4 regions of the Rheinheimera sp. UJ51 genome follow, and region 1 is predicted to be linked to each of the others. Evidence: predicted binding sites of a transcription regulator. Region 1 holds the regulator's gene; each other region holds the start of a gene.
The links. The regulator sigma-54, encoded in region 1, starts transcription at its own class of promoters, with help from an activator protein. The targets are predictions, from matches to a motif close to TGGCANGNTNCNTGCTT.

Region 1 (7,600 bases):
TGAATCCCAACGTTGAGCAAGTGGATCTGCAAGTGGATCGAGAATTTCAACCGGATTACATTGCTGAAAATGTTACCTTGCGCATCTACGACAATGAGGGCTATATTGCCGATCATGTGCAGGCACTGAAATTAGAGCATTTTGAACAGCTCGGCTTTACGCAGTTTGATCAACCGCGCTATACCCTGTTTAATAAAGCGCATCAGCCTGCTTGGGAAATCAGTAGCTTACAAGGCGTCTGGTTTCCTGAAGATAAGATTATTTTGGAAAACCAAGTGGTTTTGCAAAACAAACAAACCCTAGGTTTAGTAGAGCGGGTTGAAACGGCCTCATTACAACTGATGTTGCCTGAAAAAAGTATTCATACGCATGAAATCGTTCAGATCACCGGCGCCGGTTTTTTCATTAAAGGGCAAGGTATGCATGTCGATTTAACAAAAGAAACCATGCAATTGCAAAAGCATTTAGAGACGGTATATTTCAATGAAAATTAATAGCTTAATGATTGTTCTGGCCTTTTTTTCTGCCGTCAGTTTGGCCGCCGAACCGGATCATAAACAGCCTATTTCGGTCGATGCAGATAAAACCTTAGCCTCATTAATTGACAGCATTGCCAGTTATGCCGATAACGTTGTAGTACGTCAGGGATCCATGTTGATCAAAGCGGATAAACTTGAAGTCGACGCCAGTGCCGGTAAAGGTAAAGAGGTGTTTATTACAACAGGCTCACCGGCGACCTATTCACAAACTTTGCAAGGTGATCGTCCTGTAACCGCTCAAGCGAATGAGATCCGATTTGACCGTGCCAGCCGCATTTTAACCTTATCGGGTAATGCCGAAGTAATGCAAAGCGGTAGCTTAGTGCGCGGTGCCGTGATCCGTTACAACATTGAATTACAACAATTAAGTGCTGAAGGTGAGCAAAATCGTCGCGTTACCACGATTTTCACCCCAGAAAACAAGGACACTCCATGAAGTTAGTGGTCTCGCACCTCGCCAAAAGCTATAAAAGCCGGCAGGTAGTGAAAGATGTCAGCTTAGAAGTTAATGCAGGGCAAATTGTCGGTTTATTGGGCCCTAACGGTGCAGGTAAAACAACAACCTTTTACATGATTGTTGGCTTAGTTCCCTCGGATAAAGGCACCATTACCCTCAACGAGCAAGATATTACTTTTGCTCCTATCCACCAACGTGCCCGCGCCGGCATTGGTTATTTACCGCAAGAAAGCTCGATTTTTCGTAAATTGACCGTGCATGAAAACTTATTGGCCATTTTGCAAACCCGCAAAGATTTAAGCACGCAACGCCGCGCTGAAATTGCCGATGATTTATTAGAAGAATTTCATATCGGTCATATCCGCAACAGTTTAGGGATGGCGTTATCTGGTGGCGAGCGTCGTCGGGTTGAGATCGCACGGGCGTTAGCCGCTGATCCCGCTTTTATTTTATTAGACGAACCGTTCGCTGGGGTTGACCCAATTTCAGTACTTGATATCAAAAAAATCATTCAACACCTCGCCCAACGTGGCATTGGTGTTCTCATTACTGACCATAATGTACGTGAAACGTTAGATGTTTGTGAAATCGCTTATATTGTCAGTCATGGCGAACTGATTGCAGCGGGCTCTCCGCAAGATGTTCTCGCAAATCAGCAGGTGCGTGATGTATACCTAGGTGAGCAATTCAGGCTATAGTAAAGAAGATAGAACGCAACTGCGCATTCAGGAGAGAATTACAGGTACATGAAGCCCTCTTTGCAACTCCGCCTAGGACAACAGCTTACCATGACGCCACAACTGCAACAGGCGATACGCCTATTACAGTTGTCTACCATTGAGCTACAGCAAGAAATACAGGAAGCGTTAGACGCGAACCCGTTACTCGAAGGCGACGATGATTTCGAACGTCAGCCAGATGAGGTTGATCACAGCCTTGGCAATATCAATCGCGATACCCTTGACGATCCACGCAACAAAAACTCAGAGCAAAAAGACGTAGCCGATCGCGATACCAGCGATGATCTGAATCAACAAAACATTCAAGAAGATTTACCGCTAGATAATAACTGGGATGACTTAGTCAGTGCCGCTCCAGTTAGCAGTGGCAACATGCCTGATGACGATATGGTGTATCAGGGTGAAACCAGCGATACCCTGCAAGATTATTTACGTTGGCAAATGCAACTCACGCCCTTTTCTGAAATCGACCGGGCTATTGCTGAAATCATTATTGAAGCCATCGATGACAATGGTTTTTTAAGTATCAGCTGCGAAGAAATACTCGACTCACTGCAATCTAACGAAGTCGAGGCCGACGAAGTTGAAGCCGTGATTAAACGCATTCAATTATTTGATCCGGTCGGGGTCGGTGCTCGTTCGGTGCAAGAGTGTTTACTGGTGCAATTACGACAGTTTGAGCCAACGACACCCTATTTAAATGATGCAAAACAAATTATTAGCAACTATACCGAATTTTTAGCGAATAGAGACTTTCGTTCTTTGATGCGCGTGACTAAACTCAAAGAAGAAGAGTTAAAGGAAGTCATGCAGTTGATCCACAGTTTAAATCCACGGCCGGGTGCGGATGTGATTAAACAAGAGCAACAGTATGTTATTCCTGATGTCACGGTGACAAAAGTAAAAGGTCGCTGGCAAGTCGAATTAAACGCTGATGCTATGCCCAAAATACGGATCAATCAGCAATATGCGGCGATGAGCAAAACCGCTAAAAACACCGCTGATACGCAATTTATTCGCTCGCACTTGCAAGAAGCTAAATGGTTTTTAAAGAGCTTAGAAAGCCGAAACGATACTTTGCTTAAAGTAGCCAATTGCATTGTGCAGCAACAACAAGCCTTTTTTGAGCATGGTGAAGAAGCCATGAAACCAATGGTGTTGAATGATGTTGCAGAAATGGTCGGTATGCATGAGTCGACGATCTCACGCGTCACCACCCATAAATATATGCATACACCGCGTGGAATTTTTGAACTTAAATTCTTTTTCTCCAGTCATGTTAGTACAGAGAGTGGTGGTGAATGTTCTTCCACTGCCATTCGCGCCTTTATTAAAAAATTGGTGGCGGCAGAAAATCCGGCAAAACCGCTCAGTGACAGTAAAATGGCGGAGATTTTGTTAGAACAAGGGATAAACGTGGCTAGGCGAACTATCGCTAAATACCGCGAATCGTTGTTTATTCCGCCGTCAAATCAACGAAAGACCCTGCTGTAAGTGTCTTAACTAAAAGGAAGAGTCTATGCAAATCAATTTAACAGGCCGTCACGTCGAAATTACCGAAGCCTTAAAAGATTATGTCGAGAATAAATTTGCTAAGCTAGAGCGTCATTTCGAGAACATTAATAATGTACATGTCATCTTAAACGTGGAAAAATTACAACAGATTGCCGAAGCTAAAATCCATCTCACCGGTGGTGAAGTGTTTGCGGTGTCTGAGAACGAAAACATGTATGCTGCGATTGACCAGTTAATAGACAAACTCGATCGGCAGGTCATTAAACACAAAGAAAAACTGTCACGACACTAAGACATTATTATGAATTTAAACGCGATGTTAGCGGAGAACTGCACGAAAAGTGCAGTTCTATTTAACAGTAAAAAACGTATCCTCGAATATATCGCCGAACTGGCTCACCAGCAGCTTCCCGAACTATCCGAATACACGATTCTTGAAGCCTTAATGACCCGTGAAAAACTCGGTTCAACCGGCATCGGTGGCGGCATCGCCATTCCTCACGGCAAACTTGACTGCGTAACCCAACCGATATTGGTGTTTGTGGTCAGTAAAGACCCTATCGCGTTTGATGCGATAGATAATCAAGCTGTCGATATTTTTTGCGCTATTTTAATACCCACGGAGCAATGCCAAACGCACCTAAGTACGTTATCCGGTATTGCCAAACTGTTAAGTCAGAAAGATTTAACCAAAAAAATCCGCCATGTCGAGTCAGATGAACAACTGTATCAGCTACTCCTCGACTATAGCCAAAAAACAGGTGAGTCATGAAACTACTCGTCGTCAGTGGCCGCTCAGGCTCTGGCAAATCGGTTGCTCTGAGAGTCATGGAAGATCTCGGCTATTACTGCGTCGACAATCTCCCGGTTAATCTATTACCGACTCTGGCAACTGCAGTAATGGGCCAATATGAACGCGTTGCCGTGAGTATTGATGTGCGTAACTTACCGGGCGATCCCGATGAGTTATCAGACATTTTGTCATATCTGCCGCGCAAGCTGGAACTGACGATTTTATATTTGGATGCGGATCACACCACGCTAATTAAGCGCTTTAGCGAAACGCGTCGCTTGCATCCGCTATCCCATCAAGCGATGTCGCTCGATGAAGCCATTTCGCGTGAACAACAGTTATTAGATCCTATCTCTAGCCGCGCCGATTTATATATCGATACCACTGAACTGAATGTGCATCAGTTGGCCGAGCAATTACGTGAGCGGATCTTAGGCCAAAAGACCGGCCGTTTAGTGATACTTTTTGAATCCTTTGGTTTTAAATATGGTATTCCAAAGGATGCCGACTTTGTGTTCGATGCGCGGTTTTTACCCAACCCACATTGGGAGCCGGATCTGAAACCGCTCACTGGTATAGATCAGCCTGTTAAAGATTACCTCGCTTCACAAGACGTGGTGGCAAAATACACGTGGCAGATCAATACCTTTATCGCCAGCTGGTTACCTCATCTCGAGCGTAACAATCGCAGCTACTTAACGATAGCGATTGGTTGCACTGGTGGCCAGCATCGTTCTGTGTATATCGCACAAAGCCTAGCCGAAACCTTCCGCAGCCAACGCGAAGATGTACAAATTCGCCATCGGGAATTAGTCAGACATCATGGCCGATAAGTTAGCTGCAACAGTCACGATTATTAATGCTCTGGGCCTACACGCACGTGCCGCCACCAAGCTAGTGCAGTTAAGCCAGCAATTTGATGCCAAAGTAGAATTAGTGCAAGAAGATGGTAAAACAGCAGATGCCGCTAGCGTACTGGCCTTGTTGATGATGGCCAGTAGTAAAGGTAAAACCTTGACAGTGACCACCGAAGGCCCTGACGCTGCTGAGGCATTAGAGGCGATCACTTTATTAATTAATACCGGTTTTGGCGAATAGCGTAAAGCCTGTGCTTTACGCTATTGTTAGGTTGTTTAGGGTAAATTCGATTTAATATGCGAACGGCTGCTGTTTTGTAACTGTCCTCGCTTCAATTCTTGCTCACCTGTAGTCCGCGCAATCGCCTCAGTGCGATGATGTAGCGCGGCTTTAATAAGCATATGTGCACTGATTGGCGCGGTGATCAATAAGAAAATAGTAATCAACAATTCATGCACGCTGATCTCACCGGGTGTCGCACTAAAAAATAACATCGAACCTAACAAAATACCGCCCATGCCCAAGGTGGTTGCCTTTGTTGGCCCATGTAAGCGCATAAAAAAATCGGGCATCCGCGTTAAACCAATCGAGCCAATTAACACAAAGCTGCCACCGAGTAATAAAAAGAAGGCAATTGCCCATTCTATCCAATTTTGCATACTGTCTCCTATTCGATGATATCGCCACGTAATAAAAACTTACACACGGCCACCGTACTGACAAAACCTAACATGGCAATTAATAACGCGGCTTCAAAATACAATGAGGTGCCCATCAGCAAGCCATATAAGATGATCAGGGCGATGCTATTAATGTACATGGTATCGAGCGCTAGGATGCGATCTGGCAAGCTTGGGCCACGTACTAAACGCCATAGGTTAAGTATCAAAGCCAAACTGATCATACCAAAGACTAAAAAGATAACATTCTCTAACATTGAAAGATCTCCTTTAGCGGGGCTTCATAGCGCGATTTGATCGAAGCAATCAGCTCTGCTTCGTCTTCTAAATTCAGCACATGAATTAACAACCAACGCTGTTTTACTTCTTCACCTTCTGCCAGCATTTCTTTAGTCGGGTAAATGTCCGCGCTTACCGTGCCAGGGGTCATCGACACGGTACTGGCTAAAATGGTGATAGGCAGTTCATGCTGTAAATCCAGCGGCACCCGCACAAAAGCGGGTTTTAACCGTTTAGTCGGCCCTAAGATTAATACCGCGACCTGCGCATTTGCGGTAACAATATCCATCAAAACCATAAGAATATAACGTAGCGCCAAAATGGGGCGTTCAATCAACGGCTGAGGATCTCGGAACTTAGCACTGATCCAAGGGATTAATAACGCCAACACGAAACCAAAAAACAGATGCACTGGCGCGACACTTTGATTGAGTAGTAACCATACTAAAAACAACAAGACGCTGCGATAGGGTGTTGGCAACCAGCTGTAACGAGGTTGTAATCTCATTGAGCACCTCCAGACACGCTAGATTCAAGTAAAATCGTGGAAATCGTTTGTGACACATCTTCAAGCTGCACCGCTGCCGCCACACTTAACTCGGTTAAAGGCCCGGCAAACACCACCAGCATTGGGCTAGCTAACAGCAACAATGACACGGCAAAAACCTGTAGCGGTAAGGCTTTATCCCCGCCCGACTCTGAACCGGTAACGCGCCAAAACAAAATACTGCCCGCTCGTGATAAGCCAATTAACACCATTAGGCTGCTCACCAGCACCACTGACCATAACAGGGCTTGCTGCAATGGCGTAACAGCCGCTTGCAGGATCATCAGCTTACCGATAAAGCCCGATAACGGCGGTAGACCCGCTACCGTTACCGCAGCAGCAAAGAACAGGCTACCCAGCAATACCGGCTGAGCAACGCGACGCCCAGACACTAAGCGATCACCGGCTTTACCACGTTGATTAGCAATCATGTCGGCCAATAAAAATAAGGCACCGGTCACTAAGGTGGAATGTACGGTGTAATACAACACCGCAGCGGTAGCGGCCGTATTCTGCATAGCGACTAAACAGACTAAAGTGCCCACCGATACGATAACCAAATTGGCCACCACCTTGCGAAAATCCAAGCTGCCCATCACCCCAATGGCCCCCAGCACAATGGTTGCTAAGCCAAAGGGCCATAACCAATTCATGCCTAAACCGGCTAAAGGCCCTGCAGACTCACCAAAAATCGTGGTGTACACGCGGAGCAAGGCATAGACACCGATTTTCGTCATCACCGCAAATAATGCGGCTACTGGCGGCGACGCTGCAGCGTAGGTGTCGGGTAACCAAAATTGTAATGGCAAGATGGCTGCTTTTAGCGAGAAAACGATCAACAGCAATAAGCCACCGGCTTTGACTAACAACACATCTTCTGGTGGTAAGGTTGAGACTTTTAAAGCCATGTCGGCGATATTAAGGGTACCTAAAGCACCGTATAAAATCGCCAGCGAAAACAAGAATACCGCCGAACCGGTTAGGTTCAACACCACATAATGCACGGCCGCTTTGGTTTTGTTTTTACCACCCGCGTGAATTAACAGGCCATAAGAGGCAATCAGCAACACTTCGAAAAACACGAACAGGTTAAATAAGTCGCCGGTTAAAAAGGCGCCATTGATCCCCATAATTTGGAAGTGAAACAGCGGATGAAAAAACGAACCGCGCACATCCTCGCCAGCCGCACCGT
Region 2 (7,600 bases), 240 kb from region 1:
TGAGAAAAACGAGATATTACAACTACTCGAATTAGAAGCGGACCAACGCAATCTGTACGAAAGCATCCGCTTGATTATGGAAACCAAAGTGCGCGAACTGTTTTTGCGCAAAGGCGTGGCGGCCAGTCAAATTGAGTTTTTAGATGCCTTATTAAAACTACGCCAAGCTTGTTGTGATGCGCGCTTAGTACCCATTGAACAAGCGCAACTAGTAAAGCACAACGCCAAGCTCAGCTGGTTAAGAGAAAACCTGCCTGAAATGATTGAAGAAGGGCGGCGCGTATTACTGTTTAGTCAATTTGCCAGCATGCTGCATTTAATAGAACAAGAACTGCAATACATGGGCATTAGCTACAGTAAATTAACGGGGCAAACCAAACAACGACAACAACAAATTGATGCCTTCCAAAATGGTGAAACGGAAGTCTTTTTGATTAGCTTAAAAGCCGGTGGCACAGGGCTGAATTTAACTGCCGCCGATACCGTTATTCATTACGATCCTTGGTGGAACCCCGCTGCTGAAAACCAAGCGACCGATCGGGCGCATCGCATTGGTCAAGACAAAGTGGTGTTTGTATACAAGCTGATTGCCCGCAATACCGTTGAAGAAAAAGTACAAAAATTACAGCAGTATAAGCAGGGCTTATCGGATCAGTTACTGGGTGGTGGCAAAGGCCAAGTATGGCAAGGCCAAGCCGAAGACTTGCTGGCGCTGTTTACGGCCGACTAACGATTAGGGAGCGGGGCTTTCTATTGCGGGCGGTAATAAGGCATAAAACTGGCTTAATAGCGCAATGTCATCATCGGTTAAACCTCGAGCTTGTGGGCTCATAATCGCATGTTTACGATCGCCATCACGAAAAGCGGTAAGCGCCGAATGGAGCTCGCTGGCGGGGCGCCCTGCAAGATGTGGGTAAATCGCATTACGAGAGATACCTCGCGGCCCATGACAGGCTGCACAGGTGCGTGCCCGTGCACTACCCGCGGCTAACGTTTGCTGCTCTGCTTCGGTATAACTTGGGCTAGGTGCTGATGGTTGAGTGACACTTTTATCGCATGCTGCTAATGTCATGGCGGCGAAAATGAACATGGCTTTACGCATACACTTCTCCTTATTACTCATTTAGCTTGCCACAACTTTTTGTCTACGCCTATTTTTTCTGTGGCTGGCAACGTCATGCGCTGACAACGTAACGAAGTGGCAGTGTGTTCGCTGTTGAGTGCTGTTGTTGCGGCTTTTGGGCTAAAAGCCGAAAAGCGAGCGCGGAAAGCCGCGCAAAGTGTTTGGGAACAGAGACTTAGCGGTTGTCATGAATAATGCTGTGATTTCTTAGTAATATTTTATCCCCCTTTGCAGCGAGCCACCTAAGCATCGTTGGCCAAGGTTTTAAGAAAACGGGGGTTTGAGTGCGGCGACGAAGCATAGCGCGAGTGATGTTTTCGCCTTGGGCAGCGCATCAGCAGTCGGGCTTTCGAGCGAAATTGGGGTATTTTCTTTGGATACTTTCTTTTGGCGATGCGAAAGAAAGTATCTCGCCAACGGTGAAAACGTTAACTAGTGTGTGGGATCAGCGACTAAGCTTTCGACGACGCGATACCAACAAACCAGCAAAGGCCAGCAACATCATTGATAAGGTCGAGGGTGCTGGCACAGGGGCGGCCGGGTCTTGTGGATTAGAGGGTAAAATTTCAAAAGAAGAGGCTAGCCCCTCAGTCGAACTCCAATCTGAGTAGTTTGACTCACCTACTGAACCAAACCCATTGCACGTTAAGCGGGCATCGCCTGGCACGGCGCAACGTACATCAACTCTGTCGACTGCTAATCCAAAGCCACCATTAGGGCCAGCACCAGGAACACCACTCATCATAAGATCTACGCGAAACAAATACTCTTGCCTTACTAAGGGGTTGTACCACGTGTTTTGCGGGGTGGCAGGACCATAGAACGGGTCAAACATAAATTCTTGTTGGATGAACATGTAGCCATTGCTGTATAAAAGCGCTGTTGCGCCAGCCCCGGGCTGCATTAGCGTTGAAGATGAATATTGGATAGTCCACTGAGGAAAGTTAAATCCTGGTGCAATACCGTGCGGCATAATAACTTGTAACAAATAGTTACTGATAGTGCTTTCACCAGTGGCTGAGCGATTAATATCAATTGAGCCAGTCACCGAACCATTTAAGCCAGTATTACCAAATGCATTGCCTGAGCCATCTGAGTTGTGCGTGAAACCATTCGATACAGCCGTTCGATTAAAAAAGGATTCCGTATCAAAATTAAAACGAATAATGTCAGCCTTTACTGTAGATACAAAAAAAAGCATGGAGAATAACAAAAAAATTAAATTCAACAACGAGCCAAGCTTAGTTTTACTGTTCATAAAGCACCCTTTTTATTGGTTATTATTTTTTATGCAACCCAAAATAAGCAATAACTGCGCCATAAAATAATTAATTTAAATAACAGGTAATTATGTAGTATTAACTTTTATTCACTCTCGCTAGTGTAAAAATTTCTGACGATAGTATAAGCAAATATTCTTAACGGCTAATATTTAACCATAAAAGAAACTTGTGATTGTGTTGTTGGCATCAAATATTGCACCATGGTTAATAACTTTTGCCGACGACAGTGTTCAGTGTTAGGGGCAGAAACTATGCGGCCTTTTTTCATCCTGAGAAAGACGTTTACAGCCAAAGTTTACTTTGCTTTTAACTCGCTCTTTTCCAACTCTAGATATTAACTACCCCCTTTGCAGCGAGCCATCTGAGCATCGTTGGCCAAGGTTTTAAGAAAACGGGGGTTTGAGTGCGGCGACGAAGCATAGCGCGAGAGATGTTTTCGCCTTGGGCAGCGCATGAGCAGTCGGACTTTCGAGCAGAAGTGGGGTCTTGCATTTTTTGGAGACTTTTTTTGGCGAAACAAAAGAAAGTATCTCGCCAACGGTGAAAACGTTAAGCTCTGAGAGCTCGGGAGGGCTCGGTATCTGACCCCGAAGGGCTAAATTAAGGTGAACATTATGCGTAAAATAGTGTTAGTTATATTCATGTTAGGGCTATTAGTGGCCTGCGATAAAATGCAAACCCTTTCTGAAGCGGCGCAAGTAGAGCGCACTATCCGCCAAGAAGTGAAGCGCGATGTTAAGGGTTTATCTGCACTGACTAAGGCTGCAGCAGATACTGAGTATGATGGCTTCGCCTGGCGGCGGGGCGAGACCATTCAAATTCGCCAGCGGCAAAACGGTGAGTTAACGCTGCTAAAGGACGTGCAAGCTCCTGAGATTATTGCGACTGCTGTACAACACAATATTCCTAGTTTTAGTGTGGTACGTTATCAACAAGGTTGGTTAGTGGTGTTTCGTACCTACGTCAGTAGCCATTGTCAGGTCGTTTATGCGTATGCTTATCACGGTAAGTTAGATGATACGCCGCAATGTAATGATGCAGTATTTGCTGAGCAGGCGAATGGGAAGTGTCAAAGCCCGATAAATGATGAGTGGCAAGTCTTTAAAGAATGGTTTTTTGCCGAGTCACTGGTTGCTGAAGGTAATCCGGTATGTGCTGATAAAGTAGCACAAGGCTGGCAAACGCCAGTGCAAATCAATCATTAAAATGATATTTGCAACAAGGTTTCGGTGGCTTGGCTAGGGCTGCCCTTTAGCGTGAGCCGAGCTCTCTAGCGGAATTGGCGCGCATTTTCTTTAGATGCTTGTTTGTGCTGCAAAAGCAAGTATCTCACCGCAGGTGAAAGCGTTGCTGCCGTTAGATCTAACGGTGTAAAAATGTGACGCTGGGTGCTGGCACAGCGAGTGAATTAACGCCGTTTTGATAAAGTTTTCGACTATTTTCTAGTGAAAACGACTAACTTAAGTTTGATGTCTATTTTTAAGATACTGTTATTAATAGGTTTATTAAGTTGGCTGTGTTTTTGCAATGCTCAACCTATCTTAATTATTTGCGAGTACTATTTATGAAACTGAGCACCTTAACCCTTGCTGTTAGCTTAACCTTCGCTGCCTGTTATGTTGGCGGTGTTATGCCTTTTTCTGCGGTGGCGGCAGAGACTGCCCCGCAAAGTATCGAAGATATTTCTAAAGTGAATGGCAGTATTAAACTTGCCGCTGGCAGCATAGCGGGCGAGGTGAGCACCGTGAATGGCAGCATCAATTTAGCGGAAGATAGCCAGGTACAATCGGCGTCTACGGTAAATGGTAGCATTACTTTGGCAGAGCGAGCGCAGGTTACCGGAGAGGCCTCAACAGTAAATGGCAGTATTAAACTGGCCTCAGGTAGCAAGGTGATGGGCGAACTGAGTACGGTGAATGGCGACATGGTGATCAACAGCAGTACCGTAGCGGGCGATGTTAGTACGGTGAATGGCACCTTGAAAATTGAAGGCAGCCAAATCGCCGGAAATCTAACGACGTTAAACGGTAATGTTAGTTTGCTGGCAGGCTCAGTAGTTCAGGGCGATCTGGTGTATGCCGAGCGCACTGCCCGCAAAAGTTGGTTTAGCTGGTTTGGTAAGGATAAGCACAAACCGGCAACCTTAACCATCAGTGCCGATTCAAACGTGCAGGGTCAGATCATCTTAAAACAAGAGGTGATCTTGAAATTAGAAAATGCCGCATTGGCAGCACGCGTGGTAAAGCAATACACCGAGTAGCGGGCCAAAAAAAGCGGCAGGTTTTCCAGCCTGCCGCTTTTTAGCGAACCATGAAACGCTGAAACCATTATCGCAGTGGCGTGGCGTGCGCCGCACCGCGGAATACCGCGTTGATATACAACAGGTGCATGCCGTCGACATAGGCGCGGAAATTAGGCTCTTGTGTAAACGCAATAACCTGGCCACGACCTTGCGCTTGCACCATTAACAACGGTTTATGAGCAATTTGCTGGCGATTTTCTTCCCAAACAAAACCCCCGGCAACAAGCTTTTCTGGTGATGCGAAAGTCAGTACATTACGACCATGTGCCAGCGTCAGTGGCTGATAGATAAAGTTACCCACAAAGATGCTGTTCACATTCGCGGGTACACCGGCGGTTAGCCAATGATCTTGGTCTACTTCCGCTCGTGCTAAAAAGCCAGACACGCTATCAGGCTGCGCTTGAAAAGCTTCTAAGCGTTGCTGATACAACTCGCGGCTTTCTAGCAGCATACCTGCAACTTGCGCTTCAGCTTCGGGTTTCTTTTGTTCACTCACTTTAAATTCACGTTTGCTATTCAGTAACGGTTTTTCACCTTGGATCAACCAATCGGTTGCATTACCCAACGCCACTAATACACCACCGCGACTAACAAAGTCGTGGATTTTTTGCTGAGCTTGCGCCCCCAAAGCTTGATTATAATTGCCTTGGCTTGCTGGCATAATCAGTACATCGTAATGGCGCAGTTCAGCACGTAACAGTTGTGCCGGGCGAATAGCCGTTACCGGGTAATCAATGCCTTGCTCTAAGATAAAGCGCGCGCTACCGGCGCTTAGTGGGTTCGCGGGTTCATCCCATAACAGGGCTACTCTGGCATTAGGGATGTTTTGCACGTTGCCTGAACCAAAATTTGGCCCATCTTTAATCCAGCTACTATTAATACCGGTAACATGAGCACCGCTGCTTTGTGCAAGTTGTTGAATTTTAGTGGCTAACTGCGGGTTATCGGCATGGCTTAAAATTAAACTGCCGGCGGGATACCGCACACCATTGCTGTGCGTAAATGGCAAGTCACTGCTTTTAACCGTTAAACCTTGCTGCAGCGCATGGCTTAACAAACGCGCCGCGGCCATATCGCCCCAAGGCACAATATAGCCATAGCGGGCATCGGCAGCCGTGACTTTACCAGCGAGTTTGGTGTCTGGCCCAACGGTTATGCTGGCCACATCAACCGCGCGGTTACAACGGTTAACCTCTAGGTTATACATCAGCGGTAATGACCATGCGGTCACGTCATAGATTTCATCAGGTAGGTTTTTCGAGCGACGGTCTTGCTGGCGAGCAATAAAGGCTTCGGCCATTTTGACATCGTCATCTAGCAGATTGCGAATTAACTGATAAGTTGGCTGCGCGGTGTTCACCACGTAAGCGCCTTGCTGATAACTGTTACCACAAGCCCGAAAATCGGCCGTGGCTTGGTTAACGGTAATGCCGTGTTGGGTGAGCACGCCCATTAATTTTTGGTGGCCAGCAACATCACGGGTGGCAGGGAAAATATAGCTGCGGATGCCATCTTTCTCACCCTGAGTGAGTGACGTTTGTCGATAGCTGTAGAAGCGCTGCAACAAGTCTTTGGCGCGCTTACTGGCGGTTTCAAGCGTAGACATATAAGCGATAAAGTTACGTTGTACGCCATCGGCATACGTTAAAATGCTGCCATCGGTACGGCGATAGTTATGTCCGCGGGCCGAGCCCATTTCGTAGGTTGTGGCGATGCCGCCATAGTACAGTGGCCAACTGGCACCGTAGCCTGGATACATGGCATCAAAAATTTCCCGAGTAAAATAATCATAGCCAAGCTGATCAAACCATTTGGCGTTGTTTTGCCCTAACCAATCTAAGCTTTCACGTTGTGCACCGGTGACCAGTGGGTTGTAAGGTTCTGCTTCTGGGCTGAAGTAAAAACTTTGATCGCCGCCCATTTCATGCGAATCGACAAAGATCAGCGGAAACATCTGCTGTAACACTCGTACCTGATTTTTGATTTCAGGTTGGGTCAGCGAGATCCAATCGCGGTTCATATCAAACAGATAATGATTGGTGCGGCCATTTGGCCAAGGTTCGTTTTGCTCTGCTGAGAAACGATCGGCGGAGTGCGCAATACCGACTGTGGCGTAATAACGGCTAACAAATCGGTTGCGGCCATCCGGGTTTTGCATAGGCTCGATATACACCAGGGTATTGGCCAAGATGGCTTTGGTTTGAGCGCTTTGGTCCGCGAGTAAATGATAAGCTAGGCCCATCAGCGCTTCCGGTGGGCTAATTTCGTTACCATGGACGCCGCCGGCAAGCCACACACTGGCGGGTAAGCTATTAATTAGCGCATCTGCAGAGGCTTTGTTTAAGTTACGTGGATCGGCCAAGCGGCGCATATCGCTTTCTAAACGGTCTAACTTGGCAAGGTTATCAGCACTACCAATCACCGCATAAAATAACGGCCGACCTTGCCAACTTTCGCCATACTTCACTAATTTGATGCGCTCTGGGTAACTGCTGGCCAGGGTTTCAAAATAACTTAAAATCTCAGCTGGCGCTGAAATGCGTTCGCCCAGCGCATGCCCTAAGCGTTGCTCAATTGAGACAACATCGTTGTGATATTGACTATCGGGAAAAAATGGCACTGTTGCTGGCGAAGCCGCCATGGCTAATGTCGGAAACGCAAGGCAACTTGCGAGATATAAGGCGCGCATAAATTAGCATCCTAAAAACGAAAAAAACTACTGTAGAAGCTCGTAAGGGTAAAGGCAAGCCGCACAGGCTAGAGTTTCGCTCAAGTTGCTATAGGCCTCGGTAAATGGCGAAATAGATTCAGATTAATCGTTTTAGCGGTTTATCACGTAGCCTATATCACGTGTTGTGAACAAGGGTTTTGCATCGTGCGTCATGGCTGGCA
Region 3 (7,600 bases), on a different contig from region 1:
AGCATTGCTAAGCCATCATCATGCCACCCTTAAAATCAGTTTAACCACACCGCAAGTATCTTTACTGGGTAATAAAAACAGCCTAGTAGAAGCCTTATTAAACCTCTTGCACAACAGCTTACAAGCTGCAGGCGATAACGCACAATTGTGCTTAGCGCAGCAAATTGGCAAAGCGGGGCAGTTAACCTGGCAATTTAGTGATAATGGCCCGGGTATTCCGCCAGCCGTGCAAGCGCAGATGTTTGAGCCGTTTTTTAGCAATAAAGCCGGTGGCAGTGGTTTAGGTTTAGCGGTTGTACAGGCGGTGGTCCATAGCCATCAGGGCAGTATTCATTATGTTGAGTTAGCAGCAAGGCCAGAGGGAGCGTTAAGTGGCGCCTGTTTTGAGATCAGCTTGCCTATTCATCATAGTGCCTCAGCGACTAAGACTAAGGAGTAAAGCCATGTCAGATCTGAAAATATTAATTGTGGAAGATGATGCGGGTTTACGCGAAGCCTTAATCGATACACTGAGTTTGGCCAATTATCAGGTGCTCAGTGCCGCCAGTGCCGAAGAAGCCTTGCTGCTATTAAAAAAACAAAGTGTGCAACTGGTGATCAGTGACGTGCAAATGGGCTCGGTATCGGGTCTAACCTTGTTAAAAACCTTACGCGAACAACATCCGCAATTACCTGTGCTGATGATGACGGCCTATGCCACCGTGCAAGATGCGGTTGAGGCGATTCGTTTAGGGGCGATTGATTATTTATCGAAACCGTTTTCACCTGAGGTGTTGGTCAGTACGGTAGCGCGTTATGTGGTCGCTGAGACAACAGACAGTTTCACGCCGATTGCCGCGGCTGAGCAGAGCAAAGCCCTGTTACAATTGGCCGAGCGGGTGGCGCATTCTGAAGCCAGTGTGATGATCTTAGGGCCTAGTGGCTCGGGAAAAGAGGTGCTGGCGCGTTATATTCATCAACAATCAGCCCGTGCTGCTGAGCCTTTTATCGCCATTAACTGCGCAGCGATCCCCGATAATATGTTGGAATCCACCTTATTTGGCTACGAAAAGGGCGCCTTTACCGGCGCGGTGGCGGCGTGTCCGGGTAAATTTGAACAAGCACAAGGCGGTACTATCCTGCTGGATGAAATTACTGAAATGCCGATGAATTTGCAGGTTAAACTCTTACGTGTGCTACAAGAGCGCGAAGTGGAGCGGCTGGGCAGTCGTAAAACCATTAAGTTAGATGTGCGCATTTTAGCCACCAGTAATCGTGAGCTTGCTCAAGCGGTAGCCGATGGCCTGTTTCGTGAAGATTTGTATTATCGTTTAAATGTCTTTCCGTTAAGTTGGCCTGCATTAGCGCAGCGCCCGGAAGATATTGTGCCGTTGGCGGAGCATTTATTGCGCCGGCATTGCCATAAACAACAACGGCCAACTTGCCAGTTGAGTAAAGCGGCTCAGCAGCGTTTAACCCAGCACAGCTGGCCAGGTAATGTGCGCGAGCTCGATAATGTGATCCAGCGTGCTTTAATTTTACAAGGCGGCATTGAGATTGCGGCGGCTGATATTTTATTAGAAGTGCCGGGTTCACTGGGGCAAAGTGCTGTGCCACGCGTGCAAGGTCTTAGTGCGACCACGGCTGATACCACCGATTTTAAAACTGAAATTCATGAGCAAGAGCATAAGCTTATTCTCGCCACGCTACAGGCTTGTGCTTTTAAGCGCAAAGACGTGGCCGAAAAGCTGGGTATCAGTGATCGCACCTTGCGTTACAAATTAGCGCGGATGCGCGAGTCAGGTATTGATATTCCGGCTTAAGCGAGCCTCATACGTCATTTCACTACAAAGCCTTACGCTGCTTGGCAACGAATGCCGATGCAGCGTAAGGCTGTCTGGTTATAACCCCTGTTTTCCCTATGTTTGGCGAGTTGGCACAACTTCTGCTTAGTCTGTTATATCCTCGTAAATAACAAAATTTTGACAGGCAGCATTATGGAAATTAAAGGTCAGGCGTTATATGCCCAAATGCAAAGCATGGCAACCCAAGCACGTGCTTTGCCCTTCGAAGCCGATCCAAGCATGGCGGTGCAGCCGACAAACAGCAGCCAGTCAGATTTTTCCACCTTGTTTAAAAACGCGCTAGGCAGTGTCAATGAGTTACAGCAGCAAAGCCGTGGCATGGCGACCGCAGTTGAAATGGGCGATCCTAAAGTGTCCTTGGCGCAAGCCATGATTGCCGCGCAAAAATCCTCTTTGGCTTTCGAAGCGACCGTGCAAGTTCGTAATAAAGTGGTCGAAGCCTATAAAGAAATTATGTCGATGCCGGTCTAATTAGACGGGTAGCGCAAGCAGGAGAAGTATGGTGGCAGATAATCAATCAACGGAACTGGCGTTAACCAACACCGATTTCAGCAATGACAATCAACCGCAAAGCAAGGCGGGCTTTTTGAGTGCGCTGGGCAACAGTGGTGATTTGTTAAGACAGGTCACGTTGATCGTGGCATTAACCATTTGTTTGGGTATTGCCATCTTGATCATTCTCTGGGCGAAAACCCCTGAGATGCGGCCACTGGGTACTTACAACACGCAAGAGCTTATTCAAACACTGGATCATTTAGACGCGCAAAAAGTTAAATACAAATTGGAAGGTAACGTTATTTTAGTACCGGAAGATACCTTACAAGATGTGCGCTTAGGCTTGTCTCGTGCCGGTTTAAACCAAGAGCCGTCATTAGGTACCGAGTTTTTATTACAAGACAGCGGTTTTGGAGTCAGTCAGCGTTTAGAAATGGAACGGTTAAAGCACAGCCGTGAGCAACAACTGGCCAGAACCATTGAAGAATTACAAAGCATTGCCAGAGCGCGGGTACTACTGGCTATTCCTAAAGAAAACGTGTTTGCTCGGCAACAAGCCTTACCTTCCGCCACGGTATTAGTGACTGCGCGCGGCGGCCGTGTGATCCGCGACAGTGAAGTCGATGCGATTGTCGATTTAGTGGCCTCTGCCGTGCAAAGCTTAGAGCCAAGCCGCGTGACCGTAACCGATCAAAATGGTCGCTTACTGAATAGCGGTTCACAAGATGGCAGCTCAGCCCGCAATCGTCGTGAATTAGAAATTCAACGTAGCCGTGAAGATGAGTATCGTCAGAAAGTTGACTCCATCTTATTACCGGTACTGGGCATGGGAAATTACACTGCGCAAGTCGACTTAATGATGGACTTTACCGCTGTTGAGCAAACCCAAAAGCGCTATAACCCAGATTTACCGGCCATTCGCAGCGAAATGGTGATTGAAGAAAACAGCGTTGGCGGCGGCAGTGGCGGTATTCCTGGTGCGTTGTCTAATCAACCCCCAATGCCTTCGGCTATTCCTGAGCAAGCTACCGGGGCGTCGCAAGCGGTGATCCCTGGTCGCAATAGTCGTGAGTCTACTCGCAACTTTGAGCTTGATACCACCATTAGCCATACTAGCCAGCAAAGTGGCGTGATCCGTCGCTTAAGTGTGTCGGTGGCGGTCGATTATAAACAAGGCGTACCCCAAGAAGATGGTACCCTTGGCCCCGCCACCCCGATGGCACAGGCAGAGCTAGAGAATATTCGCCGTTTATTACAAGGTGGCGTTGGCTTTGATGTACAGCGCGGTGATACTATCGAAGTGATTTCGGTACCTTTCGTCCGTGAGCAAGTTGAAGTATTAGCCGATGTGCCTATTTATCAGCAAGATTGGTTCTTGCAAGTGGTTAAGTTGGTCATGGGTGGCTTGGTTATCATTGTATTGTTACTGGGTATCGTGCTGCCAATGCTGAAGAAACTGATGAACCCGGCAGAAACAGTCGATGCTTATGATGAAGATGCCATGACCAGTGGTTTAGATCTGGGTAACGAAGATGACTTGGCGGTTGCCCAGTTTGATGAAAAATCTGTCGGTTTTGCGCCAGATGGCACCTTGATGTTACCGGATCTGCATGGCGACGAAGATTTATTAAGAGCGGTGCGTGCCTTAGTGGCGAACGAGCCGGAACTGTCCTCATTAGTAGTGAAGAATTGGTTGGCTGAAGATGAGTGAGAAAAAAGAAGTTAAAATCTTTGACGTCAGTAAGTTAGATGGCGTTGAAAAGGCCGCTATCTTACTGCTGAGTTTGTCAGAAGAAGATGCCGCGCAAATTCTTAAGCACTTAGAGCCGAAGCAGGTGCAGCGGGTGGGGATGGCGATGGCGCAAACCACCGATTTGAATCAAGCTAAGATCACGGCGGTACATCGGCGCTTTATCGAACAAATCCAAAACTTTAGTACCATAGGTTTCCAAAGCGAAGAGTTTATCAAACGGGCATTAACGGCGGCGTTAGGCGAAGAGAAAGCCGCTAACCTGATTGATCAAATTGTATTAGGTGGCGGTGCCCGTGGCCTAGACTCGTTAAAGTGGATGGATTCGAAGCAGGTTGCCAATATTATTCGCAACGAGCACCCGCAAATTCAAACTATCGTTTTATCTTATTTAGAGCCGGAGCAATCGGCCGAAATTTTATCGCAGTTTTCAGAAAAAGTTCGGTTAGACTTAACCATGCGTATTGCTAACCTTGAAGAAGTTCAACCGGCCGCGTTGCAGGAGTTGAATGAAATTATGGAGAAACAATTTGCCGGTCAAGCGGGTGCACAAACCGCGAAAATGGGCGGCTTAAAAGCAGCGGCCGATATCTTGAACTACCTAGATACCAATTTAGAAGGTCAGCTGATGGATTCTATTCGTGAGCATGACGAAGAAATGGCGCAACAAATTCAAGATCTGATGTTTGTATTTGAAAACCTGATTGACGTTGATGACCGTGGTATCCAAGCCATTCTGCGTGAAGTACAACAAGATGTATTAATGAGAGCCTTAAAAGGCACCGATGAGAATCTGAAAGAGAAAATCTTGAAGAACATGTCGAAACGCGCCGCTGAATTACTACAAGACGATTTAGAAGCGATGGGCCCCGTGCGGGTCAGTGAAGTTGAAACGGCGCAAAAAGAGATTTTATCGGTGGCACGACGCTTGTCTGATGCCGGTGAAATTATGTTAGGCGGCGGCGGTGGCGAAGAATTCGTTTAAGCGCGAGGGCTAGATGAGTAAAGATGCGTTTCGATATAAAAAACCTTTTTCGCCTGACGAAGAGGTTTCTGATCTGCTGCAAACTTGGGATACCCCCGATATGACGGCAGATACCGAAATGCTGCCAGGGCATACCAATGCGCTGAATTTACGACGCCCAAGCCACACGACTACGCCTGACCCTGCCGACGAAGAAGAAAGCTTTAAACCGCTGACTGCGGCTGACATGGAGCAACTGCGGCAATCGGCTTATGATGAAGGCTTTGCCGAGGGTAAAGACGAAGGCTTTAGTAAGGGTTACAACGAAGGCCGTGAACAAGGGCAACAAGATGGCTTAACGCAAGGTGTCGCTGAAGGCAAAAAACAAGGCCTCGCCGCGGCGCAGCCCGATATTGATGAAAAATTGGCGCAATTAACGGCTTTAATCGAACAATTACAGCAACCGCTGGCCGATTTAAATCAGCAAGTCGAGCAGGCATTAACCGAGTTAGCTTTAGCTATGGCCAAAGCCGTGATCGGCGTTGAAGTCAAAACTAATCCTCAGGTGATTTTGCAAGCCATGCAAGAAGCCACCGCGGCCTTACCGATGCAAGCGGGTCAACTGCTGATTAAACTGCATCCAGATGATTTAGCCATTATTCGCGAACATTATTCAGCAGACGATCTGCAGCAACGCCAATGGCAATTACGTGCTGAGCCGTTGGTAGAACAAGGCGGTTGCTTGGTAGAAGCCGAAAAATCCAGTGTCGACAGAAGTTTGACGCAACGTTTACAAAGCAGCTTGGAACACTTCCTGCATCAGCCCTCTCCAGAGTAAACCGCTTTTTATCTGACAATGCTGCTTATGCAGCACAACACAGGGATTTTATGACTGAACCTGTCAGCTTGCTTAACCGTGTTAAGCAGCAACATCAGTATATTCATCAGAGCCGGCCGATGGTTTCTGGCCGCTTAGTGCGGGTGGTCGGCTTAACGCTGGAAGCCGTGGGCTGCAGCGCGGCTATTGGCCAAGCCTGTTTAGTCGACAGTGCTCGCGGCCAAATTATGGCGGAAGTGGTGGGTTTTGCCCAAGAGCGCGTGTATTTAATGCCGCAAGATGATATTGACGGCGTGGTACCAGGCGCTCGGGTCACGCCGCTGTTGCAGCACAAAGGTGTGCCGCTCAGCATGGCATTGCTGGGGCGGGTGATTGATGGTGTGGGCCAACCGCTGGATGGTAAAGGGCCAATTACAGCAACACAATATGCCACAGGTAAAGGTAAATCGATAAATCCGCTACATCGGCGGCCAATTAAACAGCCACTGGATGTCGGGATCCGCTCTATAAACGCCATTTTAACCGTTGGCAAGGGGCAGCGTATGGGCTTATTTGCCGGCTCCGGCGTTGGTAAAAGTGTGCTGCTGGGCATGATGACGCGCGGCACGGCTGCAGATGTTATTGTGGTGGGCTTAGTGGGTGAGCGGGGACGCGAGGTAAAGGAATTTATCGATGAAATTTTAGGTGACGAGGGTAAGAAACGCTCTGTCGTAGTCGCCGCACCGGCCGATGTGTCACCGTTAATGCGTTTAAAAGGCTGTGAAACGGCGGTGCAAGTTGCTGAATATTTTCGTGATCAAGGCCTTGATGTATTACTGCTGATTGACTCTATTACGCGTTATGCCCAAGCGCAGCGCGAAATTGCCCTGGCCGTTGGTGAGCCACCCGCCACAAAGGGCTATCCCCCTTCGGTGTTCGCCAAATTACCGGCGCTGGTTGAACGTGCCGGTAATGGCTCGGGCAATCAAGGCTCAATAACCGCTTTTTATACCGTGTTATCAGAAGGTGATGATCTACAAGATCCGATCGCTGATGCGTCACGCGCTATTTTAGATGGCCACATTGTGTTGTCGCGCAGCCTTGCCGATGCCGGGCATTTTCCGGCAATTGATATTGAAAAATCGATCAGTCGAGTCATGCCTGCGGTAACCAGCGAGCAGCACCAATTGATGGCGCGCAGTATTAAACAGTTATATGCCAGTTATCAGCAAAGCAAAGATTTAATTGCCATTGGCGCTTATGTGCGAGGCAGTGATCCACAGTTAGATTTAGCCATCAACATGTTGCCGCGCATCAATACCTTTTTACAGCAAGGCATGAAAGAAATTGTGCAATATGACGAGTGTCTGACGCTGCTCAGTCAGTTGGCACCTCAACCGAAGCGAGCTAACTAATGGCCAATGAACGCTTAACGTTATTAATTAAAGTACAAAAAGAGCGTGAGGAAACCTTGCAGGCGCAATTTGTACGAGCACAGCAAGCGTTTGTGCAGGCGGAGCAAAAATATCAAGGCCTAGCCGATTATCGCACCGAATATATTCAGCAAAGCTTGCAGCAAGGCAGTGCCGGCCTCGGTGGTCGCCAATATAATCAGTATGTAAGCTTTATCAGTAAGTTAGATCAGGCATTAACTCAGCAAGGTCGTGTGGTACAGCAAAGTCGTAACGCGGCAGAGCAGCGGCGGCAAACCTGGTTAAAAATGCAGACCA
Region 4 (7,600 bases), on a different contig from region 1:
ATTCACTAAAATACGCAGCTGGTTCTTGTGCGGCAGCGACCGCTTGTTGATAACGCAGGCTATTAGCAATAAAACCCGCGTAATCTTGTAAGCTGTGTTCGGCAGAATCATAAGCCCGAAACTTGGCTTGTTCTTTACGCGCCACTCCTTGGCGGTATTCCAGCGTATCAACGACAGCGGTCTCACCTTGCCAATTACGACTGGCTTTAATACCAAATAAATTATAACTATTGTCACCACTGGCGGTTTTAATAACGCGTTTACCCCAACCTGTTTCAAGTGCGGCTTGGGCAATTAGCGCTAACGGATCTAACCCTAAAGCACCGGCAGCTTTGCGTGCCGCGGGCAGTAAACTGCGAATAAACTCCACCGGTGAATCGTTACGAAGCGTTGACGCCCCCACAACGGCTAGTGGCTCAACATTACTTATAGTGCTACTGCCAGCAATTGCCGCAGCTTGGGCTTGTTCTTGTTTTTGTGCACGCTGTTGTTGCAGTTTATCTAATAATGGGCTCAGTTGTGATAATTCGCGCCGCCCCGGCTGAGCCATTTCGGCTTGCGCAAGCTGCTGCATAGATTGGGCTTTTAATAACCCCAGCTCCGGTGCATCTTTAAACAGTTGCACTTGTGGCATGTTTAATTCATCGGCACGTGTATCACCGGGTAAACGCAACGCGGAAGCGGATTTTTTGTGCTGGCTGGCGGCTTGAGGGTCCAGCTGTTGCACTAACAAATCGGCTAAACCCAAGGCACCTTTTTGCGCTAAATCAGATGCCATCTGGTTATCATGCATATCACGATAAAACTCTGTGGTTTGGCTATTCATTAAACCTTCTGCTTCAAACGCCTTATTCGCTTGACGCATACTTTTTAGCAGCATATTAAAAAAGATCCCTTCAAACTGCTCAGCTGCTTGGCGCAGCGCACCCTTGCTATCATCTTTAGCTGCACTGCGAATTTGCTGCAGGCTGCTTAAATCATGATAAGAATGTTGCAGTTTGCCGGTATCCATTTAGATCACCACCAGCTCGCCATGAATGGCGCCAGCCTCTTTTAACGCTTCTAAAATGGCCATTAAATCACCCGGAGCTGCGCCAACTGCATTTACAGTGCGCACCAAATCATCAAGTGTGACACCAGGGTCAAATTTAAACATTCTGGAGTTTTCTGGGTTCACATCAATAATGCTGTTTTGTACTACGGCCGTTTCACCACCGGCTAACGCATTAGGTTGCACCACCTGTGGGTTTTCAGCAATGGTGACCGTTAAGCCACCATGAGTAACAGCAGCAGGGAACAAACGCACATCTTTACCAATCACGATGGTGCCAGTGCGAGAATTAATAATGATCTTGGCAGATTGATCTGCTGGTTGAAAGGTCAAGTTTTCTAATACCGACAAATAACTTACGCGTTGGCTAATATCGCGCGGCGCTCTAACCTGTACCGAAGAGGCATCTAATGAAAAGGCGGTTTCTGGGCCCATAAAGCCGTTAATGACTTCAGCCAATCTTTTTGCAGTAGTAAAATCTGGGCGCTTTAAATTAAACGTAATAAAATCGCCTTTAGCAAAAGGAGACTCTACTTCGCGCTCGACCACAGCCCCGTTTGGAATACGGCCCACTGTGGGTGTGTTCACTAAAATACGCGAACCATCTAAACCTTCCGCACCTAAGCCACTAACAATTAAACTGCCCTGTGCTACTGCGTACACATTGCCATCTAAGCCGGTTAAAAAGGTTTGTAATAAAGTGCCGCCACGCAAACTTTTCGCGCTACCTACCGAAGATACCGTAATATCGATATTTTGCCCGGGCTTAGCAAAAGCCGGTAACTCAGCATGGATGGCCACTGCCGCCACATTTTTTATTTGCGTACGTGAACCCGCCGGTAAGTTAATCCCAAAATTAGCCAGCATGGTGCGGAAGCTTTGTTCGGTGAATGGGCTTTGTTCGCCAGTACCGGGTAAGCCGACCACCAACCCATAACCGACTAATTGGTTACTGCGCACCCCTTCAATATCGGTGACATCTTTAATGCGCGCAGCTTGAACTAGGTTGCTGCAAACTAGCGTAGATAATAAGCCGAGCATGATCAGAAACCGCATATACTGCTCCTAGAATGGCCAGAATGGGCCATTAAAAAACTGGGTTAACCAGCCAGGTGATTGCCCACCATGATGCGCACCCGTACCGCTGTATTCGATACGTGCATTCGCGATCTTGGTCGACTCTACCGTGTTATTCACATCAACATCTTGTGGCCGAATAACCCCAGTTAAACGGATATATTCTTTACCGGTATTTAATGTCAGCCATTTTTCACCGCGGATCACTAAGTTACCGTTCGACATCACCTGTAACACATTGACCGAGATATCGCCGACTAAGCTATTGCTCTGATCCGCTTTGGCATCACCTTTAAAGTCTTGGCTACTGCCCGCGCCAAACTGCAACACGTTACCCCCTACCGATACGTTGCTTCCGGCAAAATTAATCGGGTCAAAAGCAATGTTGCTGTCTTTGGCCGTTTCCGTTTTAGCTTTTTTCGACGCTTGCGTTTTCTCACGCAGCACTACGGTAATAATGTCGCCTTCATGCCGTGCTTTGTTATCGGAATACAAACTATTGGAATGGCTTTGCATAAACAACGAACCATTTTTCACCACCGGCCGCGGCGCCGACTCTGGCGGCAAGGGAGCAAAATACGGATCGTTTGGCTGGGCCTCTTGCATCGAAGCACAGGCGGTTAAACTACCGACCATCAGTATTAATAGGACATTACGCATTAGCTGTACCTGCCTTATAACTGTTGAATAACAAAACCAAGCATCTGATCCACGGTTGAAATAACTTTAGAGTTCATTTCATACACGCGCTGGCTTTCAATTAAGCTAACCAATTCTTCTGTGACGTTCACGTTAGAGGTTTCTAGCGCGCCCTGCACAATAATGCCTAGGCCTTCTAACCCTGGAATGCCTTGCACCGGATCGCCACTAGCGGGCGTTTCGCTAAACAAGTTTTGACCAATCGGCTCTAAACCGGCCGGGTTAATAAAATTAGTGACCGTTAACTGACCTAATACGGCATTTTCAACCTGCCCAGCTAAACGAGCGGAGATCTCTCCATCTTGAGACACCATGATATTCGTCGCATCTGGCGGCACCACAATATTGGGCTGTACCTGATAACCAGCACCAGACGTCACAACATTACCATCACCATCAACCGTAAATTGGCCATTGCGGCTATAAGAAATGGTGCCATCTGGCATTAACACTTCAAAAAAGCCATGGCCTTGGATCATCAGATCCAAACTGTTCTCAGTGGTGATCATATTGCCTTGGGTAAAGCTTTTTTGCGTCGCCACAACCTTAGTACCGGCACCTATCATTAAGCCGTTAGGTAATTCGGAGTTTTGGGAAGAGCGGCCACCTGGCTGATTAATGTTTTGATACAGCAAATCTTCAAACACGGCACGGCTCTTTTTAAAACCTACCGTGCTGGCATTCGCCAAGTTGTTAGAAATAACCGAGATGTCACGCTGTTTCGCGTCTAACCCTGTTTTGCTGATCCACAATGCTGGATGCATTTGTACCTCCTGGGCTTACGCCCTATTAACTAAGTGCCAAGCAGCTGCTGGCTGAAGTAAAACGGTAAAAAGAAAAAGCGTTAACCCATGATCCGCAGCAACTGATTTTGCTGTTGATCCATTTGCTCAGCTTGCTTCATCATTTTCACTTGTAATTCAAACTGGCGCTGTAAGCTGATCATCGTGGTCATTTCGCCAACCGCATTGACATTACTGCCCTCATAGGCGCCGCTAAGCAAAGTGACATTGGCACTGGCCTGGGCATCCTGACCATCTTTACGTCGAAACAAGCCATCGTTACCTTTAACGATATCGGCATATTCCGGTTGTACTAATTTAATACGCCCTACTTCCTCTAACGCGTTTGCCGGAGCGCCTTGCGCTCTGGCAATCACGGTGCCATCAGCGCCGATTTCCATCTTCGCTAGCGGCACGGGTAACTGCAGCGGCCCCGCATCGCCCATCACCGGCAAATCGCTGGCGGTCATCAACATACCGCTGGCACTAATTTGTAAATTGCCAGCACGGGTGTAGGCTTCATTACCGTCTTTATCTTGCACAGCAAACCAGCCGTCACCTTGAATAGCCACGTCTAATTCACGTTCAGTAATAATCATCGCACCACTGTCAAAGTTTTGACCTGGACTCTCTGTTAACGAAAACACTCGGGTGGGCAAACCTTCACCGAAGGCTTGCATGGCTCGTGCTTGCTCAAAATCGGCTTTAAAGCCGACTGTGCCGGTATTAGCCAGATTATTTGCGCGAACACTGATGCCATTCATGTTCTCTTTGGCACCGCTCATGGCGATATATAACAGACGATCCATAATAAACCTCGCAGGGACTTGCCGTTTTTACTTAACAAAACTTTTATTGCTTAACTATAGTTAAGCAATAAAAGTGCCAGCTTGATAAAACAGGCTATTTTGATTAAAAAAAAGCCACCCGCAGGTGGCTTGATTCGACCGATAAATCGTTTATCGGATCTGCAAGATGGTTTGTTGCAAGGTACTGTTTACTTCTAAGGCCCGCGAGTTGGCCTGGAAGTTACGCTGGGCGCTAATCAAATCAACCAATTCTGTAGTTAAGTTAACGTTTGACTGCTCTAACGCCGAGCTTTGAATGCTACCAAAGGTACCGGTATTTGGCTCACCGGCTAACGGCTCACCCGAGGCTAAGCTGGCTTTCCAAGAGGTCGATCCTGCTTGACTTAAACCCTGTGGGTTAGCAAACCGTACCATGGCTACTTGCGCTAAAAACTGCTGATCGCCATTAGAATAAGACGCCATAATCTTACCACCCACATCGATATCTAGCCCTGTTAAACGGCCAACAGTAGTGCCGTTTTGACTTAATGTCCCCACTTCAAAAGCAGAAGCGTATTGGGTTGGTGTACGTGTTGCGGCTTGATCGCGAAAGCGAATACCAAAATCACCTGAATCACCGAAACTAGCGCCATTATTTAATAAGCCATTTAAATCTGCCGGCGAAATAGTAATGTCACTAAAGTTGGTATCGTCAGGGGTACCATTTGGTTGAAAAGCTAATTGTGTTGTAGCAGATGGGACGATTGTGCCATTAAATGTGGTATAGACATCCCAGGTATTACTTGCCAAGGGATCTGTTCTAACAAAAAACACGCTGAGTATGTGTGCCTGCCCTAAGCTGTCGTAAATAGTGGTAGACGTGGTACTGTTATAAGAACCACGATCAGTGGGATCAAAAACGGTTATGGTTGGCGGCAATGATCGTGCGTCTAAATTCATACTAACAAACACATCACGCGTTGCGCTGGGTGCGCCAGCAGTAGTGGGGATCTGGATAGGATTAGTTGTACTTAAACTGACCGAGGTAGTCGAGCCCGTTTCTGCATCAACCGGATAGCCTTGTAAAAAGCTACCATTGTTGTTAACTAAGAAGTTATTGGCATCCAGCTTAAATGCACCGGCACGCGTATAACCATAATCACGCGAACCCACTTCCGAAGCGGTAACAAAAAAACCATCACCGGTAATAGCCAGATCCAACGAGTTATTGGTAAATAACAATGAACCTTGCTGGAATTGCTGAGCTACAGAAGATGTTCTTACACCATCACCGACCTTGGTTTTACCCGCTTGAAATACTGAAGATGCATACACATCGGCAAATTCAGCACGAGATTCTTTAAAACCCGTAGTATTAACGTTAGCGATGTTGTTTGCTGTGGTATCTAAATCTTTTTGTGCAGCGGCGATACCGCTTAATGCTATATTAAAACTCATATGTTACCTCACCTTAAGCGGTTGTATTAACCATAAGAAACTTCTAACACATCGGCCAGTTTCACTGCCCCAATGCCTAATAAATTCAGTGTAATGCCGTTACCGTTGTTGCCCATACTGACACTGGATACAGGGGTATACACTTGTACTGGGGCATTTTCCGTTTTGCCTCTGGCACTGACTTCAACACTGATGTTATAAAGCCCAGCTGCAACAGTCTCACCAGCTTGATTGGTGCCATCCCAAGCAAACTCGTTTTTACCCAATTGCGGTTGATTTACACTAAATGTAGAAACTAGCTCGCCATTGGGTTTAGTGATAATCACTTTCATGTTATCCGCTGGTTGTTCCAGGTTTATTTGGCCACGCGAGAGCGACTCACCGGTGAAAACTAATTGGTCAGACTGTGTCAGCACACTGCGCCCTACTAGTGATGAGGCTTGCAAGGCTTGATTAGACGACATGCTTTGCGCCAAGCTACTAAAGTTATCATTAAGCTTGGTGATACCATCGGCCATGGTAAAGTTGGTCATCTGCGCGATCATCTGATCATTTTCTACCGGTTTGGTCGGGTCTTGATAAGCTAATTGCTGAGTTAACAAAGCAAAAAAGTCAGACTGCGTTAAAGCGCCATTGTTTTTATCGGCAACTTTTTTCTCAGTATCCCAGTACATCCCTTCTAGCGCAGAATTTGTATTAATGGTTGTCATGCGTTACTCCTTACCCCTGACCTAACCGTAAGGTGCGCATTAACATTTGTTTTGCGGCATCTGCGGTTTGTACGTTGGTTTCATAGGCTCGAGACGCTGAAATCATATTCGCCATCTCTTCCATAATGTTGACGTTGGGCTTGTAGACATAGCCATTTTCATCCGCCAACGGGTGATTGGGCGCATATTCCACATTCGGTGGCGCGTCAGATTCGACAATTCCCAGCACTTTAACGCCAGAGCCGGCATCTTGTTGCCGCTGCGCTTGCGCAAACTCGGTGGCAAACACCGGGTGACGACCACGGTAAACCTGATCGATACTACTGCTAACGCTATTCGCATTGGCAATGTTACTGGCTGTGGTATTCATTCTCACTGACTGGGCGGTCATGCCAGAGCCAGCAATATCAAACACTTTAAATAAGCTCATAATTACTGTCCTGTTCCTGTCAGTGCTTTTTTCAAGCCACTGATCCGACTATTCAAAAATTGTAGGCTGGTCTGGTATTCGATGGCATTTTGCATCATGGCATTACGCTCGCGGTTCATATCCACGCTGTTACCATCGCCGGTGTCAGTTTGTTCTGGATTGCGAAACTTCACTTCATGCCGGGTTGCAGTTGAAATGGGGAAATGCCCATCATGCGTCCGCTGCATGGAACTGCGTTGCCGAGATTGGGCGTTCACCAGCGCTTGCTGAAAATCGATGTCTTTAGCTTTGTAGCCAGGAGTGTCAGCGTTAGCGACGTTTTCTGACAGCACTTGCGCACGACGATCTCGAACCAGCAACGCTTGTTCGTGCATGCCAAAGGCTTTGTCTAAACTGATTGCCATTTTTTTGCCACCTCATGTTGTAACCTTAATTTGAGGAAGCAAAAAGCAGGCCAAGATGCAGAGTTAAGATTTCTTGCGGTAGATAATGCCAGGATTACAACGCAGCATGTCAAAGTCTTCATTCATGGTTGATAATGACTCTGAGGCCCCGAGGATTAAATAGCCTTTACTGTTTAATGACTGAGCAAACTGTTTAATTAT

Region 2: the regulator sigma-54 is predicted to act here: its motif matches at 2,427-2,443, upstream of LMJ53_RS02610 (PEP-CTERM sorting domain-containing protein).
Region 3: the regulator sigma-54 is predicted to act here: its motif matches at 1,914-1,930, upstream of fliE (flagellar hook-basal body complex protein FliE).
Region 4: the regulator sigma-54 is predicted to act here: its motif matches at 4,481-4,497, upstream of LMJ53_RS02025 (flagellar basal body rod protein FlgF).

Annotation. Positions count from the first base shown of each region.
Region 1 is NZ_JAJHOG010000002.1:351,412-359,011, reverse strand. It holds gene lptC (LPS export ABC transporter periplasmic protein LptC) at 1-494, shown strand, start outside; gene lptA (lipopolysaccharide transport periplasmic protein LptA) at 484-975, shown strand; gene lptB (LPS export ABC transporter ATP-binding protein) at 972-1,694, shown strand; gene LMJ53_RS03670 (RNA polymerase factor sigma-54) at 1,743-3,230, shown strand; gene hpf (ribosome hibernation promoting factor) at 3,256-3,543, shown strand; gene ptsN (PTS IIA-like nitrogen regulatory protein PtsN) at 3,553-4,023, shown strand; gene rapZ (RNase adapter RapZ) at 4,020-4,877, shown strand; gene LMJ53_RS03650 (HPr family phosphocarrier protein) at 4,867-5,142, shown strand; gene LMJ53_RS03645 (Na+/H+ antiporter subunit G) at 5,178-5,561, opposite strand; gene LMJ53_RS03640 (K+/H+ antiporter subunit F) at 5,570-5,839, opposite strand; gene LMJ53_RS03635 (Na+/H+ antiporter subunit E) at 5,833-6,369, opposite strand; gene LMJ53_RS03630 (monovalent cation/H+ antiporter subunit D) at 6,366-7,600, opposite strand, start outside.
Region 2 is NZ_JAJHOG010000002.1:113,521-121,120, forward strand. It holds gene LMJ53_RS02600 (DEAD/DEAH box helicase) at 1-730, shown strand, start outside; gene LMJ53_RS02605 (c-type cytochrome) at 734-1,102, opposite strand; gene LMJ53_RS02610 (PEP-CTERM sorting domain-containing protein) at 1,569-2,381, opposite strand; gene LMJ53_RS02615 (hypothetical protein) at 3,021-3,611, shown strand; gene LMJ53_RS02620 (hypothetical protein) at 3,971-4,666, shown strand; gene LMJ53_RS02625 (M14 family zinc carboxypeptidase) at 4,734-7,397, opposite strand.
Region 3 is NZ_JAJHOG010000001.1:395,847-403,446, reverse strand. It holds gene LMJ53_RS01815 (sensor histidine kinase) at 1-439, shown strand, start outside; gene LMJ53_RS01810 (sigma-54-dependent transcriptional regulator) at 444-1,802, shown strand; gene fliE (flagellar hook-basal body complex protein FliE) at 1,977-2,315, shown strand; gene fliF (flagellar basal-body MS-ring/collar protein FliF) at 2,344-4,050, shown strand; gene fliG (flagellar motor switch protein FliG) at 4,043-5,074, shown strand; gene fliH (flagellar assembly protein FliH) at 5,088-5,891, shown strand; gene fliI (flagellar protein export ATPase FliI) at 5,942-7,285, shown strand; gene fliJ (flagellar export protein FliJ) at 7,285-7,600, shown strand, end outside.
Region 4 is NZ_JAJHOG010000001.1:442,756-450,355, forward strand. It holds gene flgJ (flagellar assembly peptidoglycan hydrolase FlgJ) at 1-1,012, opposite strand, end outside; gene LMJ53_RS02010 (flagellar basal body P-ring protein FlgI) at 1,013-2,107, opposite strand; gene flgH (flagellar basal body L-ring protein FlgH) at 2,117-2,788, opposite strand; gene flgG (flagellar basal-body rod protein FlgG) at 2,803-3,591, opposite strand; gene LMJ53_RS02025 (flagellar basal body rod protein FlgF) at 3,672-4,418, opposite strand; gene flgE (flagellar hook protein FlgE) at 4,569-5,855, opposite strand; gene LMJ53_RS02035 (flagellar hook assembly protein FlgD) at 5,882-6,565, opposite strand; gene flgC (flagellar basal body rod protein FlgC) at 6,576-6,995, opposite strand; gene flgB (flagellar basal body rod protein FlgB) at 6,998-7,399, opposite strand; gene LMJ53_RS02050 (CheR family methyltransferase) at 7,463-7,600, opposite strand, start outside.